2 regions of the Acidovorax sp. GW460-11-11-14-LB4 genome follow, and region 2 is predicted to be linked to the other one. Evidence: predicted binding sites of a transcription regulator. Region 2 holds the regulator's gene; the other holds the start of a gene.
The links. The regulator NrdR, encoded in region 2, represses ribonucleotide reductase genes. The targets are predictions, from matches to a motif close to CACNANATNTNGTG.
Positions count from the first base shown of each region.

Region 1: the regulator NrdR is predicted to act here: its motif matches at 2,770-2,783, upstream of AC07X4_RS17185 (ribonucleoside-diphosphate reductase subunit alpha).

Region 1 is NZ_JBWKYJ010000053.1:18,629-26,084, reverse strand. It holds gene AC07X4_RS17200 (two-component system sensor histidine kinase NtrB) at 1-309, shown strand, start outside; gene AC07X4_RS17195 (sigma-54-dependent transcriptional regulator) at 321-1,886, shown strand; gene ampD (1,6-anhydro-N-acetylmuramyl-L-alanine amidase AmpD) at 1,870-2,499, shown strand; gene AC07X4_RS17185 (ribonucleoside-diphosphate reductase subunit alpha) at 2,877-5,816, shown strand; gene AC07X4_RS17180 (ribonucleotide-diphosphate reductase subunit beta) at 5,952-7,148, shown strand; gene AC07X4_RS17175 (hypothetical protein) at 7,336-7,456, shown strand, end outside.
Region 2 is NZ_JBWKYJ010000026.1:9,077-16,532, reverse strand. It holds gene AC07X4_RS11650 (sensor domain-containing protein) at 1-246, opposite strand, end outside; gene aroC (chorismate synthase) at 451-1,548, shown strand; gene AC07X4_RS11640 (bifunctional metallophosphatase/5'-nucleotidase) at 1,585-3,399, shown strand; gene AC07X4_RS11635 (DMT family transporter) at 3,447-4,349, opposite strand; gene nrdR (transcriptional regulator NrdR) at 4,620-5,069, opposite strand; gene glyA (serine hydroxymethyltransferase) at 5,094-6,338, opposite strand; ZMP/ZTP riboswitch at 6,374-6,527, opposite strand; gene AC07X4_RS11620 (lytic transglycosylase domain-containing protein) at 6,612-7,456, opposite strand, start outside.

The DNA of each region.
Region 1 (7,456 bases), on a different contig from region 2:
TCAGTGACCACGCGCAACACGCCCGCTGGCCAGGTCAGCCTGCAGGTGTGGAGCGACGGTGCCCCGATGGACAAATCCGTGGAGCGGCATTTGTTCGAGCCCTTCTTCTCGTCGGAGAGCCGCTCCAGTGGCCTGGGCCTCTATATTTGCCGGGAGCTGTGCCAGCGCCATGGCGCCTCCATCAGCTACCAGCGCCTGAACCGCCACACCGCACGCGGTGACATCGGAGGCAACGCCTTTACTGTGGGCTTCCGCCGCACGACCCGCCCCGCCGACAATGCCACCTTGTTTGACACCATCGTGGTCTGACTGCCGCCTCCATGAACGCCCCTGCCGCCTCCATCCTTGTCGTTGACGACGAACCCGATCTGCGCACCCTGTACGAGCTCACCCTGCTGCGCGAGGGGTACCGGGTCGAGACCGCGTCGAGCGTCCAGGAGGCGCGTGATCAACTCAAGGCCCACCGCTTTGACGCCGTGATTACCGATATGCGGCTGCCCGACGGGTTTGGCATGGAGCTGCTGCAGGATCTGCGCGACCAGCAACGGCGCGAACGCTGCGTGGTCATGACCGCCTACGGCTCGGCAGAGAACGCGGTCGAGGCGCTGCGCGCAGGGGCCTTCGACTACCTCACCAAGCCCGTGGACCTCAAGCAGTTCCGCTCGGTGGTGGCCTCAGCCATCCAGGGCACGGGCGGGGTTCCACCGCCGCGTGCGGCACGCAACAACGGCTCCAGCCGGTCTACCAATGCAGCGGCGGCGACCGGCGAATTCGGCAATGCCAACGCCGCCCTGGACCGCCTCGTGGGCGAGTCCGACGCCATCCGCAACGTCAAACAGCGCGTGGCCAAGGTATCGCGTGGCATGGCGCCGGTGCTGATCCATGGCGAGTCGGGCACGGGCAAGGAGCTGGTGGCCCAAGCCCTGCATGCCAGCAGCCAGCGTGCTGACGGGCCCCTGGTCGCCGTGAACTGCGGGGCCATCCCCGAGAACCTGCTGGAAGCTGAATTTTTTGGTGCCCGCAAGGGCTCCTACACCGGCGCGTCGCAAGACCGCGACGGCTACTTCCAGGCCGCACGCGGGGGCACATTGTTCCTCGACGAAATCGGCGACCTGCCGCTGGCCATGCAGTCCAAGCTGCTGCGCGCCATCCAGGAGCGCAGCGTGCGGCCACTCGGCTCCACCCAGGAAGAGACGGTGGATGTGCGCATTGTGAGCGCCACCCACCGCGATCTGGCGGCCGATGTGCAGGCCGGCCGGTTCCGCCAGGACCTGTACTACCGGCTCAATGTGATCGAGATCGTCATCCCGCCGCTGCGCGAGCGCCGCGAGGACCTGCCCGCACTGTGCGCAGCGCTGCTCACCCGCATTGCCAACGAGTCGGGCATGCCGGTGCCCCAACTCACCGACCGGGCACTGAACGCCATTGCCGCCCACCCGCTGACCGGAAATGTCCGCGAGCTGGAAAATCTGCTGCACCGCGCCGTGGCATTGAGCGACGGGGACGAGTTGCAGGTGGATGCGCCAAGCGGCGCGTCAGATGTGCAGATGGCACGCCCGGCACCGTCCACGCTTGTGCCAGCGCCCGAGGGATCGGCGGTGTCCGCCGCCTTCTCTGCCGGGCCCCACGCTTCGACGTCTGCAGACACAGGCCAAGGCCCTCAGCCCCTGGCCAACGGCTGCACGGTGCCACTGCCCAGCGACCTGCAGGCCTGGTTGGACCAGCAGGAGCGGGAGATCCTGATCCGCGCGCTGAAAGAAGCCGGGTTCAACCGTACCGCCACAGCCGCACGCCTGGGCATCAGCCTGCGCCAGATTCGCTACCGCATCGCCCGTCTGAACATCGCCGTGCCCAATGACCAGGACCCGCATGACGAACTGGGCTGACGGTGCACCAGCGGCAGACATGGCGCCCTGGGAGGGCGGCTGGTACAGGACCGCTCAGCGGCTCGCATCTCCGAACCACGGGCCGCGCCCGGTACAGACCTCGCAAGTCGATCTGATCGTGGTGCATTCCATCAGCCTGCCGCCGGGCGAATACGGCGGCGGTGCCGTGCAACAGCTGTTCACCAACACCCTGGACTGGGATGCGCACCCCTACTACCAGGGCATCCGCGGATTGCAGGTGTCCGCGCATTTTTTTATCGAGCGCACCGGGGTGCTGTGGCAGTTTGTGGATTGTGACCTGCGCGCCTGGCATGCCGGGCAATCGTTCTACCGGGGGAGAAGCCAGTGCAACGACGATTCCATCGGCATTGAACTGGAAGGCCTGGAGGGCCTGCACTTCGGGTCGGCACAGTACGAAACCCTGGCCAGGGTCTGCCAGGACATTGCGCTGCGCTATCCCATCGAGCACATCGCAGGGCATGAACACATTGCCCCGGGACGTAAGTTGGACCCAGGCCCGGGCTTTGACTGGCCACGACTGCAAGGGGCGTTGGACTGGCCCGCGCAGCGATTCCCGCTGAACACGCGGGCGGACCCCTTGCAGCTTCGCTGACGCCGCACTTTCACTGTCGTACGGGCGCATCAAGACATTTTTTTCTTTGTGCGCTTGCACATATTTTTGCAGCCAAGCGCTGCGCGGCCTGGCGCAGGAAATCCGCCGCCAAGGTACGCCACTGCACGGTTTTGCATCGCCCACATCGCATTCACAAGGGCTCGCCACAGGCACCGGTTGCGTACGCAACGGGGTTGAGAACATGCTGTTTCGGTTTTGGGGACTCATTCCGGCGGTACACTACCGGTAGTGTCTTGAACCGCCTCGACACACCATATATAGTGTGCACCAGACTGAAGTCCGGTGCAGCACCCACACACTGCGGCGGCACTCCAGGCCGCACGCCCACCCCAGACAGCCCACAGAAGAGGACCCCCATGCAAGCTGCTTTGAACACGCCTTCCCCATCGCCCACCGCCTCTGCGGATGCCGCCACGCACGCTGCGGCGGCCGCAGCTTCCGGGCACCCGCTCACGCATTACCAGATCATTCGCCGCAACGGCGCGGTGGTGCCGTTCGAGCCCCAAAAAATTGCGGTGGCGATGATGAAGGCGTTTCTGGCAGTGCACGGCACGCAGGGCGCTGCCTCTGCCAGCGTGCGTGAGGTAGTGGACACGCTCACCCAGAACGTGGTCCGCGCCCTCATGCGCTCGCGTCCTGGCGGCGGCACCTTCCACATTGAAGATGTGCAGGACCAGGTCGAGCTGGGCCTGATGCGCGGCGAGCACCATGAAGTCGCCCGTGCCTACGTGCTGTACCGCGAGCGCCGCACGCAGGAGCGCGCTCACCACCTGGAACAGCTAGCACCCGCCACCCCGGTGCTGCACGTGATCGACAACGGCCAACGCGTGCAGCTGGACATCCTGCGCCTGCACGCCTTGATCGAGTCGGCCTGCGCCAACCTGGGCGCCGACATCCAGGCAGCCCCCATCGTCGCAGAGACCATGCGCAACCTGTATGACGGCGTTCCCATGGACGAGGTCTACAAGGCGTCCATTCTGGCGGCCCGCACCCTGATCGAAAAAGATCCTGACTACACCTACGCCACGGCCCGCCTGCTGCTGCACACCATCGTGCGCGAGGTGCTGGGGCGTGACGTAGCCCAGAGCAACATGGGCCAGGCCTACAAGGACTATTTCCCCACCTTCATTCAGAAGGGGGTGGACAACGAGCTGCTGGACGAGCGCCTGCTCAAGCAATACGACCTGAACCGCCTGGGCGCCGCGCTCAAGGCCGAGCGCGACCTGCAGTTCGACTACCTGGGCCTGCAGACGCTGTACGACCGCTACTTCCTGCACGTCAAGAAGACCCGCATCGAGCTGCCCCAAGCCTTCTTCATGCGCGTGGCCATGGGCCTGGCGCTCAACGAAACCGACCGCGAAGCCCGGGCCATCGAGTTCTATGAAGTGCTCTCGTCGTTCGATTTCATGTCGTCCACCCCCACGCTGTTCAACAGCGGCACGCTGCGCTCGCAGCTGTCGAGCTGCTACCTGACCACGGTGCCCGACGACCTCGATGGCATTTACGAGTCGATCAAGGAAAACGCCTTGTTGTCCAAGTTTGCCGGAGGCCTGGGCAACGACTGGACCCGCGTGCGCGCCCTGGGCTCGCACATCAAGGGCACCAACGGCGAATCGCAGGGCGTGGTGCCATTCCTCAAGGTGGTCAACGACACGGCCGTGGCCGTGAACCAGGGCGGCAAGCGCAAGGGCGCCGTCTGCACCTACCTGGAAACCTGGCACCTGGACATCGAAGAGTTCCTGGAACTGCGCAAGAACACCGGCGACGATCGCCGCCGCACGCACGACATGAACACGGCCAACTGGATCCCTGACCTGTTCATGCGCCGCGTGATGGAAAAGGGCACCTGGACGCTGTTCTCCCCTTCTAACGTGCCCGACCTGCATGATCTGTTTGGCGCCGACTTTGAAAAGGCCTATGTGGCCTACGAAGAAAAGGCCGCACGCGGCGAGATCAAGCCCGCCAAGACCGTCCAGGCCTCGGACCTCTGGCGCAAGATTCTCACCATGCTGTTCGAGACTGGCCATCCCTGGATCACGTTCAAGGATGCCTGCAATGTGCGCTCGCCCCAACAGCACGCCGGTGTGGTGCATTCGTCTAATCTGTGCACCGAGATCACGCTCAACACCAGCGACACCGAAACTGCCGTGTGCAACCTCGGCTCGGTGAACCTGCTGCAGCACATCAAGAACGGCCAGATCGACCACGACAAGCTCAAGAAGACCATCACCGTGGCCATGCGCATGCTGGATAACGTGATCGACATCAACTACTACGCAGTCAACAAGGCCCGCGACTCCAACCTGCGCCACCGCCCCGTGGGTCTGGGCGTGATGGCTTTCCAGGACAGCCTGTACGCGCTGCGCATTCCTTACGCCTCGCAAGAGGCGGTGGAATTTGCCGACAAGTCGATGGAAGCCATCTGCTACTACGCCTATTGGGCGTCCACCGAGCTGGCCAAAGAGCGCGGCAAGTACTCGAGCTATAAGGGCTCGCTGTGGGATCGCGGTATCCTGCCTTTCGACACGCTGGACATGCTCTCGCAGGCCCGTGGCGGGTATGTGGAAGTGGACCGCTCGTCCACGCTGGACTGGGATGCCCTGCGCAAGAAGATTGCACTGGACGGCATGCGCAACTCCAACTGCGTCGCCATTGCCCCCACGGCCACCATCTCGAACATCATTGGCGTCGATGCCTCGATCGAGCCTTCGTTCGGCAACCTATCGGTCAAGTCCAACCTGTCGGGCGAGTTCACGGTCATCAACGGCGGCCTGGTGCGTGACCTCAAGCGCCTGGGCCTGTGGGATGACGTGATGATCATGGACCTCAAGCACTTCAAAGGTTCGCTGCACCCCATCGACCGCGTGCCCCAGGACATCAAGGCGCTCTACTCCACAGCCTTCGAAGTCGAACCCCAGTGGCTGGTGGAAGCCGCATCACGCCGCCAGAAGTGGATCGATCAGGCTCAGAGCCTCAACATCTACATGGCCGGCGCGTCGGGCAAGAAGCTCGACGACACCTACAAGCTGGCCTGGATCCGGGGTCTCAAGACCACCTACTACCTGCGCACCCAAAGCGCTACGCACGTCGAAATGAGCACCGTGAACACACGCCAGCTCAATGCAGTGTCATCGGGCAATGACAGCGGCGCATCGGCAGCTCCAGCCACCGCAGCGGCCAAGCAAAACCCGCTGGAAGCCGCTGCCGCAACGGCCTCTCAGCAGGCTGCAGCTGTGCCAGCCACGGACGTCAAGTTCTGCGCCATCGACGATCCTGGCTGCGAGGCCTGCCAGTAAGCACTTTGCCAGCAACGCCTCGGGCTCGCCCGAGGCGTTGCTCCGGTGCTGTGAAGCAACAAAACCTTGCTGCACAACGCTTCAGTGCTTTCCTTTTCGCAGCACTGCTTTCATAATCCGAACACTGGAAAATCTATGTTGACCTGGGACGAAGAAGTCAAGCCCTCATCGCAAAATCAACTGGACGGCGGTCTGCCCAACAACCGCCAGGTGGGACAACCGCCTCTCGCTTTCCAGACGCCTTCGCTGCAGCCTTTGAGCGCCTCGGCCCCAGCAGCAAGCGCCACCACCACACCCGTCGCCGCAGCAGCACACCGCCGTGTGAACGCTGCCGACAAGCGCATCATCAACGGCCAGACCGACGTCAACCAGCTGGTGCCTTTCAAGTACAAGTGGGCGTGGGAAAAATACCTCGCCACTTGCGCCAACCACTGGATGCCCCAAGAGGTGAACATGACGCGTGACATCGCGTTGTGGAAGGACCCCAACGGCCTGACCGAAGACGAGCGCCGCATCATCAAGCGCAACCTGGGCTTCTTCGTCACCGCCGATTCGCTGGCCGCCAACAACATCGTGCTGGGCACGTACCGCCACATCACGGCCCCTGAGTGCCGCCAATTCCTGCTGCGCCAGGCGTTCGAAGAAGCGATCCACACCCACGCGTATCAGTACATCGTCGAATCGCTGGGTCTGGATGAAAGCGAAATCTTCAACGCCTACAACGAAGTCCAGTCGATCCGCGACAAGGACGAATTCCTGATCCCCTTCATCGAAGCGATCATGGATCCGTCTTTCAAAACCGGCACTCCCGAGACCGACCAGACCCTGCTCAAGTCGCTGATCGTTTTCGCGTGCCTGATGGAAGGCCTGTTCTTTTACGTGGGCTTCACGCAGATCCTGGCATTGGGTCGCCAGAACAAGATGACCGGCGCTGCTGAGCAGTACCAATACATCCTGCGCGATGAGTCGATGCACTGCAATTTCGGCATCGACTTGATCAATCAGCTCAAGCTCGAAAACCCCCACCTGTGGACCGCAGAGTTCAAGGCCGAGATCAAGGCACTGTTCCTCAAGGCCGTCGAGTTGGAGTACCGCTACGCCGAAGACACCATGCCCCGTGGCGTGCTGGGCATGAATGCTTCCATGTTCAAGGGCTACCTGCGCTACATCGCCAACCGCCGTGCCACGCAGATCGGGTTGGAGACGCTGTTCCCCAATGAAGAGAACCCGTTCCCGTGGATGAGCGAGATGATCGATCTCAAGAAGGAGCGCAACTTCTTCGAGACCCGGGTTATTGAATACCAGTCCGGTGGTGCGCTGTCCTGGGACTAGCGCCTTTTTTGCAGGCCACACCACCATGGATTTTTACACCACGCCCAGCAACGACAGCGCCGCAGAGCGCTGCCCTGCGGGGCGTTCCCGTGTTCATGGAGATGGAGTTTTCATCCATCTCCATGGATCGCTCTCTGTCCACTGCAGACAGGAAGTGCTCTTTGCAAATTGACCCAAGGAGAACATGATGGCAACTGCGAAAAAACCGGCCGCTAAGAAGGCTGCTCCCGCGAAAAAGGCTGCAACGGCCAAACCCGTAGCCGCCAAGAAGGCTGCACCTGCCAAGAAGGCAGCAGCACCGGCAAAGA
Region 2 (7,456 bases):
CGGATCGGAGTGGGGTCCCAGCAATACCTCGCTCAGGTGCCGGCCCAGCACCTCGGCGGGCTGGTAGCCAAATAATCGCGTGAACCCTTCGTTGATATAGACCACACACTTGGAGCTGTTGGTCATCACCACAGCGTTGTCGCTGGCGTCCAGTGCGCGGCGAAGGGGAGCATCTGCCAGGGCGGCAGTCAGAAGGGTGCGGGAAGGTGATGTCGGACCCGGAGAGGGTGGCGCGAGGGCGGGCATGGAGATCCCAAAAATCGATGTTTACATGCTAACAAGCGTCCAGAACCCTGCCAAGCAGGATATGTCATGCCTGTGCAAACGCGCCACGTATCGGGCGTGTGGTGCCTCGTGGGTGCGGTGACGTAGGAGCTGTTGGGGAGTACACCGCAGCAAACCGGTGCGGCCGTGCGTCGGGCACCCGGGGCTCTGGGATAATCCCGCCCCATGAGCGGCAACACCATCGGTACCCTATTCGCAGTCACCAACTTTGGTGAATCCCACGGCCCGGCCATTGGCTGCGTGATCGACGGCTGCCCGCCCGGCATGCCGCTCACCGAGGCTGACATCCAGGCCGACCTGGACCGGCGCCGCCCTGGCACCAGCCGCCACGTCACGCAGCGCAACGAGCCCGACGCGGTGGAGATCCTCTCTGGCGTGTACGAGGGCAAGACCACCGGCACCCCCATCGCCCTGCTGATCCGCAACACCGACCAGCGCAGCAAGGACTACAGCAACATCGCCGAGAGCTTTCGCCCCGGCCACGCCGACTACACCTACTGGCACAAGTACGGCATCCGCGACCCGCGCGGTGGCGGCCGCTCGTCGGCCCGCCTGACGGCGCCCACGGTGGCCGCAGGCGCCGTGGCCAAGAAGTGGCTGGCACAGCAGTATGGCGCCCAGTTCCGCGCCTGCATGACGCAGCTGGGCGAGCTGCCCATCCCGTTCGAGAGCTGGGATCACGTACGCGCCAACCCCTTCTTTGCCCCCGTGGCCGACGTGCAGCAGTACGAGGACTACATGGACGCCCTGCGCAAGGCCGGTGACTCGTGCGGCGCCCGCATCCGTGTGCAGGCCACGGGCGTGCCGGTGGGCCTGGGCGAGCCACTGTATGACAAGCTTGACGCCGACATCGCCCACGCGATGATGGGCCTGAACGCGGTGAAGGGCGTGGAGATTGGTGCGGGCTTTGCCAGCGTGGCCCACCGGGGCACCATGCACGGCGATTCGATGACGCCGCAGGGCTTTCGCACCAACAACGCCGGTGGTGTGCTGGGCGGCATCAGCACGGGGCAAGACCTGGAGGTGAGCATTGCGATCAAGCCCACCAGCTCCATCATCAGCCCGCGCGAGTCCATCGATATCCACGGCAAGAGCACCGAGGTGATCACCAAGGGCCGCCACGACCCCTGCGTGGGCATTCGCGCCGCGCCGATTGCCGAGGCGCTGCTGGCGCTGGTGGTGATGGAGCACGCGCTGCGTCACCGTGCCCAGTGCGGCGATGTGGTGCCACCTGTGCCGCCGATCCAGGCCTCGTTTCTGTAACACCAACTCCCACCGTCCCAGGGGCGGTGCCTCTGTATGAGCAACCGCTTGTTCCGGGCCTTCCGTCGCCGGGCGTTGGCCGCCTTGGCCGTGCCGCTGTGGCTGGCTGGCTGTGGCGGCATGACGCACATCTCGCCCACCGCCCCTGCGGCGAGCAGTGCGCCGGCCCACATCGACATCACCCTCATCGGCTTCAACGACCTGCACGGCAATCTGGAGCCGCCCCACATGGCGCACCGGGTGCAAGGGCCCACAGGCCCCGTGCTGGCACCTGCAGGGGGCATGGCCTACTTCGCCAGCGCCATGGCAGCCCTCAAGGCCCAGTCGCCGCACCATGCGGTGGTGTCGGCGGGTGACATGGTGGGTGCCTCGCCGCTGGTGTCGTCGCTGTTCCTGGACGAGCCCACCATTGAGGCCGTCAACCGCATGCAGATCGACTTCAACGCGGTCGGCAACCACGAGTTTGACCGGGGATGGCGCGAGCTGCTGCGGCTGCAGAACGGTGGCTGCGAGAAATTCACCTCGCGCGAGCCTTGCCGCATCAGCAAACCTTTTGAAGGCGCCCAATTTGGCCTGCTGGCGGCCAACACGGTGCGTGAAGACGGGCGCACCCTGCTACCCGCCACGGGGCTCAAGCGGTTTACCGAAGGCGGTGTCACCGTCACCATGGGGTTTATCGGCCTCACGTTGCAGGCCACACCGACCATGGTCAGCCCGTCCGGGGTCGCTGGGCTGCGTTTTGAGGACGAGGCGGCCACGGCCAACGCGCTGATCCCTCAGCTCAAGGCCCAAGGCGCCGATGTGATTGTGGTGGCCATCCATGAAGGCGGGGGCACCACGGCGGGCGTGCAGGAGACCAGCTGCGCAGGTCTGTCGGGCGACATCGTGCCCATCCTGGAGCGCCTGGACCCGGCCGTGGATGTGGTGGTCTCGGGCCACACGCACCAGGCCTATGTGTGCGACTACAGCCGCGTGAACCCGGCCAAGCCCTTTTTGCTGACCAGCGCAGGCCAGTACGGCACGCTGCTCACCGACATCCAGCTGCGCGTGGATACGCAGACCCGCCGTGTGGTGAGCAAGACGGCGCGCAATGTGGTGGTGCAGGGCGAGGCCTTCACGGGCGCCCAGGGGCCGGTGCCGCTGACCACGGCCGTGCCCACGTTCCCTGCGGATCCCGGCGTGCAAAAGATCATCGACACCTACCGCGCTGCCGCCATTCCTCTGGCCCAGCGTCCAGTGGGGCAGGCCCAAGGGGCCATGCGCCGCCAGCCCAACGCGGCGTTGGAGAGCGTGCTGGGCAATCTGGTGGCGGACGCCCAGCTGCTGGCTACACGAGCGCCTGCGGATGGTGGTGCACAGCTGTCCTTCATGAACCCGGGTGGCCTGCGCGCTGACCTGGTGCCGGATGAGCAAGGGCTGGTGCGTTACGGCCAGCTGTATGCGGTGCAGCCCTTTGGCAACCAGCTGGTGATCAAGACCTTCACGGGTGCGCAGATCCGCGCGGTGCTGGAGCAGCAGTTCGCCAGCGGGGGCAACACCGTGCAGCGGCCCCGGGTGTTGTCGGTGTCCAGCGGGTTCAGTTACCGCTACGACCTGAGCCAGCCCGCCGGGGCGCGCATAAGCCACATGGTGCTGAATGGTGCGCCGGTGACAGACATGCAGTCCGTGCGTGTGGTGATGAGCAGCTTTCTGGACAGCGGTGGTGACAACTTCACGGTGCTGACGCAAGGCCAGGACCGGCGCGTGGGTGAGCTGGACCTGGATGCGCTGGAGGCGTACTTCCGGCTGCAGAGCCCGGTGGCACCGCCCGCTACCCACCGCATCACCCGCGTTGCGCCTGCCGCGCGCTGAGGAGCACCAAAGGCGTTGGGTGCACGCTGGGTGGGGGAGTCCGCCGCTTAGTCGTCTGTGCGGCGCAGCGCGCCCAGCCATTGCAGCGGGTTGAAGCCGGTGACCAGCCCGGTCGCCACCAGCACCAGTGCGCCGCCCCAGAGCATGCCCGGCCCCAGTGCCTCGCCCAGAAAGATATGGCCCCAGGCCACGCCGAACAGCGGGATCATGAAGGCGGAACTCATGGCGGCCACGGGCGAGACATGTTTGAGGACTCGCAGGTTGAGCCAGTAGGCGAGCCCCGAGGTCACGATGCCCATCACGGCCACGGCGGCCAGCGCCTCGGGAGTGAAACGTGCGGTGGGCAATGTCCAGGCCGCCCCGGGCAGCAGCAGCACCAGGGCAGCGGCGTGGATGCCGGCCGCGATCGACAGCGGTGACATGCGGGTGGTCGCCCGCTTCATCCAGGTGAGAGACAGGCCGTAGCACGCCGCAGCGGTCACGCACGCGCCTGCCGCAAGCAGTACCGCCGAGGTGGGCGCCACAGGCCCCAGCTGCACGATCAGCGCGACCCCTGCAAAGCCGCAGAGGCAGCCCGCCCATTTGCGCATGCTCAGCGTGTCTTCCTTCATCCAGGCGGCGGCGATCACGCCAAACGGCACGGCCATGGTGTTCAGCAGAGAGCTGTAGCCCGCAGGCAGGTGCAGGGCCGCCCAGGCGTACAGCAGAAAAGGCGCTGCCACCGTCAGTGCACCCAGCCCCAGCAGCTCCCGCCAGTGGCGCCAGGGCCAGGGCTCACCCGCCCAGCGCATGATGCCGATCAGCGTGAGGGTGGCCAGCCCAATGCGCAGCGCGGCCATCACATTCGGACCCAGTACCGGGCTGGCGATGCGGATGAACAAAAAGGAGGCGCCCCACAGGGCAGACAGCAGCACCAGCTGCAGGAAATGGCGGGTTTTCACCGCGCGCATTGTCAGGCACCTGCGCAGTGCTTGCCGAAGTGTTGGATGGAAGTTTTGATGAAAAAACTGCTTGAAGCGCTAGTCCATCATGCTGCGATAGCTATCAAATTGGTAGCAATTGCAGAGTAGCTTGCGCGACATGCGCAGGGGCCATGGCAGAACCTGGGAGTGCGCAATGTATGCCAACGGTGCCCCGCTTTGCATTAGCCCGACGAGGTAGCAGGGGCGGGGGATGCGAAGGGGCGGTCATCCGCGTGACGGCCACCCTGGGGGGCGTGGCTACTTGCGCACCTCGTCCACCATGGCGCGAAAGTCGTCGATGTCTTCAAAGCTGCGGTACACACTGGCAAAGCGGATGTAAGCCACCTTGTCGAGCTTCTTGAGCTCGCGCATCACCAGCTCGCCAATGCGGCTGGAGATCACCTCGCGCTGGCCCAGGTTGAGCAGCTTTTCTTCGATGCGCTCGATGGCGCTGTCGATCTGGTCGGTGCTGACCGGGCGCTTGCGCAACGCCAGATTGAAAGAGCCCAGCAGCTTGCTGCGGTCGTATTCAATGCGCCGACCGTCTTTTTTGACGATGGCCGGGAAGTTCACTTCCGGCCGCTCGTAGGTGGTGAAGCGCTTGTCGCACGCGCCGCACTGGCGGCGGCGGCGGATGAAGACCCCATCCTCAGACACCCGCGTTTCAACAACTTGCGTTTCGAGGTGGCTGCAGAAGGGGCACTTCATGGGCGCTGAGGACCGGCTTGTTGCTTAACGGTAGACCGGGAAACGAGCGGTCAGGGCGTTGACCTTGGCACGCACGGCGGCGATGTTGGCTTCATCGCGGGGGTTGTCCAGCACGTCGGCAATCAGGTTGGCCGTGATGCGGGCTTCTTCTTCCTTGAAGCCACGCGTGGTCATGGCGGGGGTGCCAATGCGCACGCCGCTGGTCACCATCGGCTTTTCAGGGTCGTTGGGGATCGCGTTCTTGTTGATGGTCATGTGGGCGGCGCCCAACACGGCCTCGGCTTCCTTGCCGGTAATGCCCTTGGCGCGCAGGTCCACCAGCATCACGTGGCTTTGCGTGCCGCCGGACACGATGCGCAGGCCGCGTGCGGTCAGCGTCTCAGCCACGACCTTGGCGTTCTTGGCCACTTGCTCCTGGTAGGCCTTGAACTCGGGCTGCAGCGCTTCCTTGAAGGCTACGGCCTTTGCAGCGATCACGTGCATCAGCGGGCCGCCTTGCAGGCCGGGGAAGATGGCGCTGTTGATGGCCTTCTCGTGCTGTGCCTTCATCAGGATGATGCCGCCACGCGGGCCGCGCAGGCTCTTGTGCGTAGTGGATGTGACCACGTCGGCGTGGGGCACGGGGTTGGGGTACACACCGGCGGCAATCAGGCCGGCATAGTGGGCCATGTCCACCATGAAGATCGCGCCCACGTCCTTGGCCACCTTGGCAAAACGTGCAAAGTCGATGTGCAGGCTGTAGGCCGAGGCACCGGCGATGATCAGTTTGGGCTTGGTCTCGTGCGCCTTTTTCTCCATCGCTTCGTAGTCGATGGCTTCGTTGGCATCCAAGCCATAGGACACCACGTTGAACCACTTGCCAGACATGTTCAGCGGCATGCCATGTGTCAGGTGGCCGCCTTCGGCCAGACTCATGCCCATGATGGTGTCGCCGGGCTTCAAGAAGGCCAGGAACACGGCCTCGTTGGCCGATGCGCCGCAGTGAGGCTGCACGTTGGCGGCTTCTGCGCCGAACAGCTGCTTGACCCGGTCGATGGCCAGCTGCTCGGCCACGTCCACGTGCTCGCAGCCACCGTAGTAGCGCTTGCCAGGGTAGCCTTCTGCGTATTTGTTGGTGAGCTGGGTGCCTTGTGCCCACATCACGGCGGGGGAGGCGTAGTTCTCGCTGGCGATCAGCTCGATGTGGTGTTCTTGGCGGGCGTTTTCGGCCTGGATGGCGGCAAACAGCTCGGGGTCGGTTTGTTCGACAAGAATTTTGCGGTCGTACATGATTGGCAGTCCTATGAACTTGTGTCCCTTGAAACAAGGGCTGCCCAGGCGAACGGCTGAACGCATGGGGCAGGGCCCCTGCGGCACGCTTCCCAGTGGTTCACAAGAAGTAGGTTCTTGCTGGTTTCCACGTCAGCGGCAACATCCAGTGGCTGGATGTTGCGCCTATCGCCAGTCGCGTACCCCGTTAGTGTAGCCGACACGGCGCCAGTGCTGCACCGTCCGAACCGCTGGGCGCCAGGGTTGTTGCCTGGGTGCCGGGAGCCTGCAGGGTTACAGGCCAGGTGTCAGCAAAGCCACCTTGTCGCTAGCTGCTGCAGGGGCTGTGGTGCGGGGTACCGCTGCGGGGATGCTCTGTACGGGAGCCTGGGTAGACAAGGAGGGTGGAGGATTGAAAGGCACTGCGCGACCGCCGGCCACCTGGCGCAGGCGCAAATGTTCCGCCATCACCTTGGCGGCATAGCCTCCGTCATCGGCCATGTTGCCTGCACCCACATAAAAGCGCAGGCCGCCTTCGAGCGAGCCAGCGCGAGCGATGCATTCCTGCAGCACCTTCACACCGACCCGCAGGTTGCTCACCGGGTCAAAGGCTGCAAAGTGACCGCCGAAGTTCTGGTACTTGTCAGTGTGCACGCGGGTCATCACCTGCATGAGTCCCTGTGCGCCCACGGCGCTTTCGGCAAACGGGTTGAAGCTCGACTCGATGGCCATGATGGCCAGGATCAGGGTGGGGTCGATCTTGGCGCGGGTGCCAATCTCGTAGGCCTCGGCCACCAGAGCGCTCAGGGGCTCAGGCGCCACGCGGTACTTTTTGCTGAGCCAGAAGGCCACGGCTGCCTGCTCTTTGGGCAGATCCTTGGGGTTCACCGCCGTAGCGCGCTCGCTGGCTTCCGGTTCGATGGGCATGCCCAGCATTTCAACCTGACGGGCTTGCAGCCAGTTCATCAGTTGCTCTTCACCAGCCTGGCGCAGATCGGGCCGTGCAGTGAGGGCAATGACGACAAAGGCAACGGCCAAGCCGATAAGGGCGAAGCTGTTGTGGGTGATTTCAAGAAAACCTTCGGTCACGTCGGCCGCGAAGGTTCGCACGCCGGAGACTATTTTTCCTGACGCTGTCA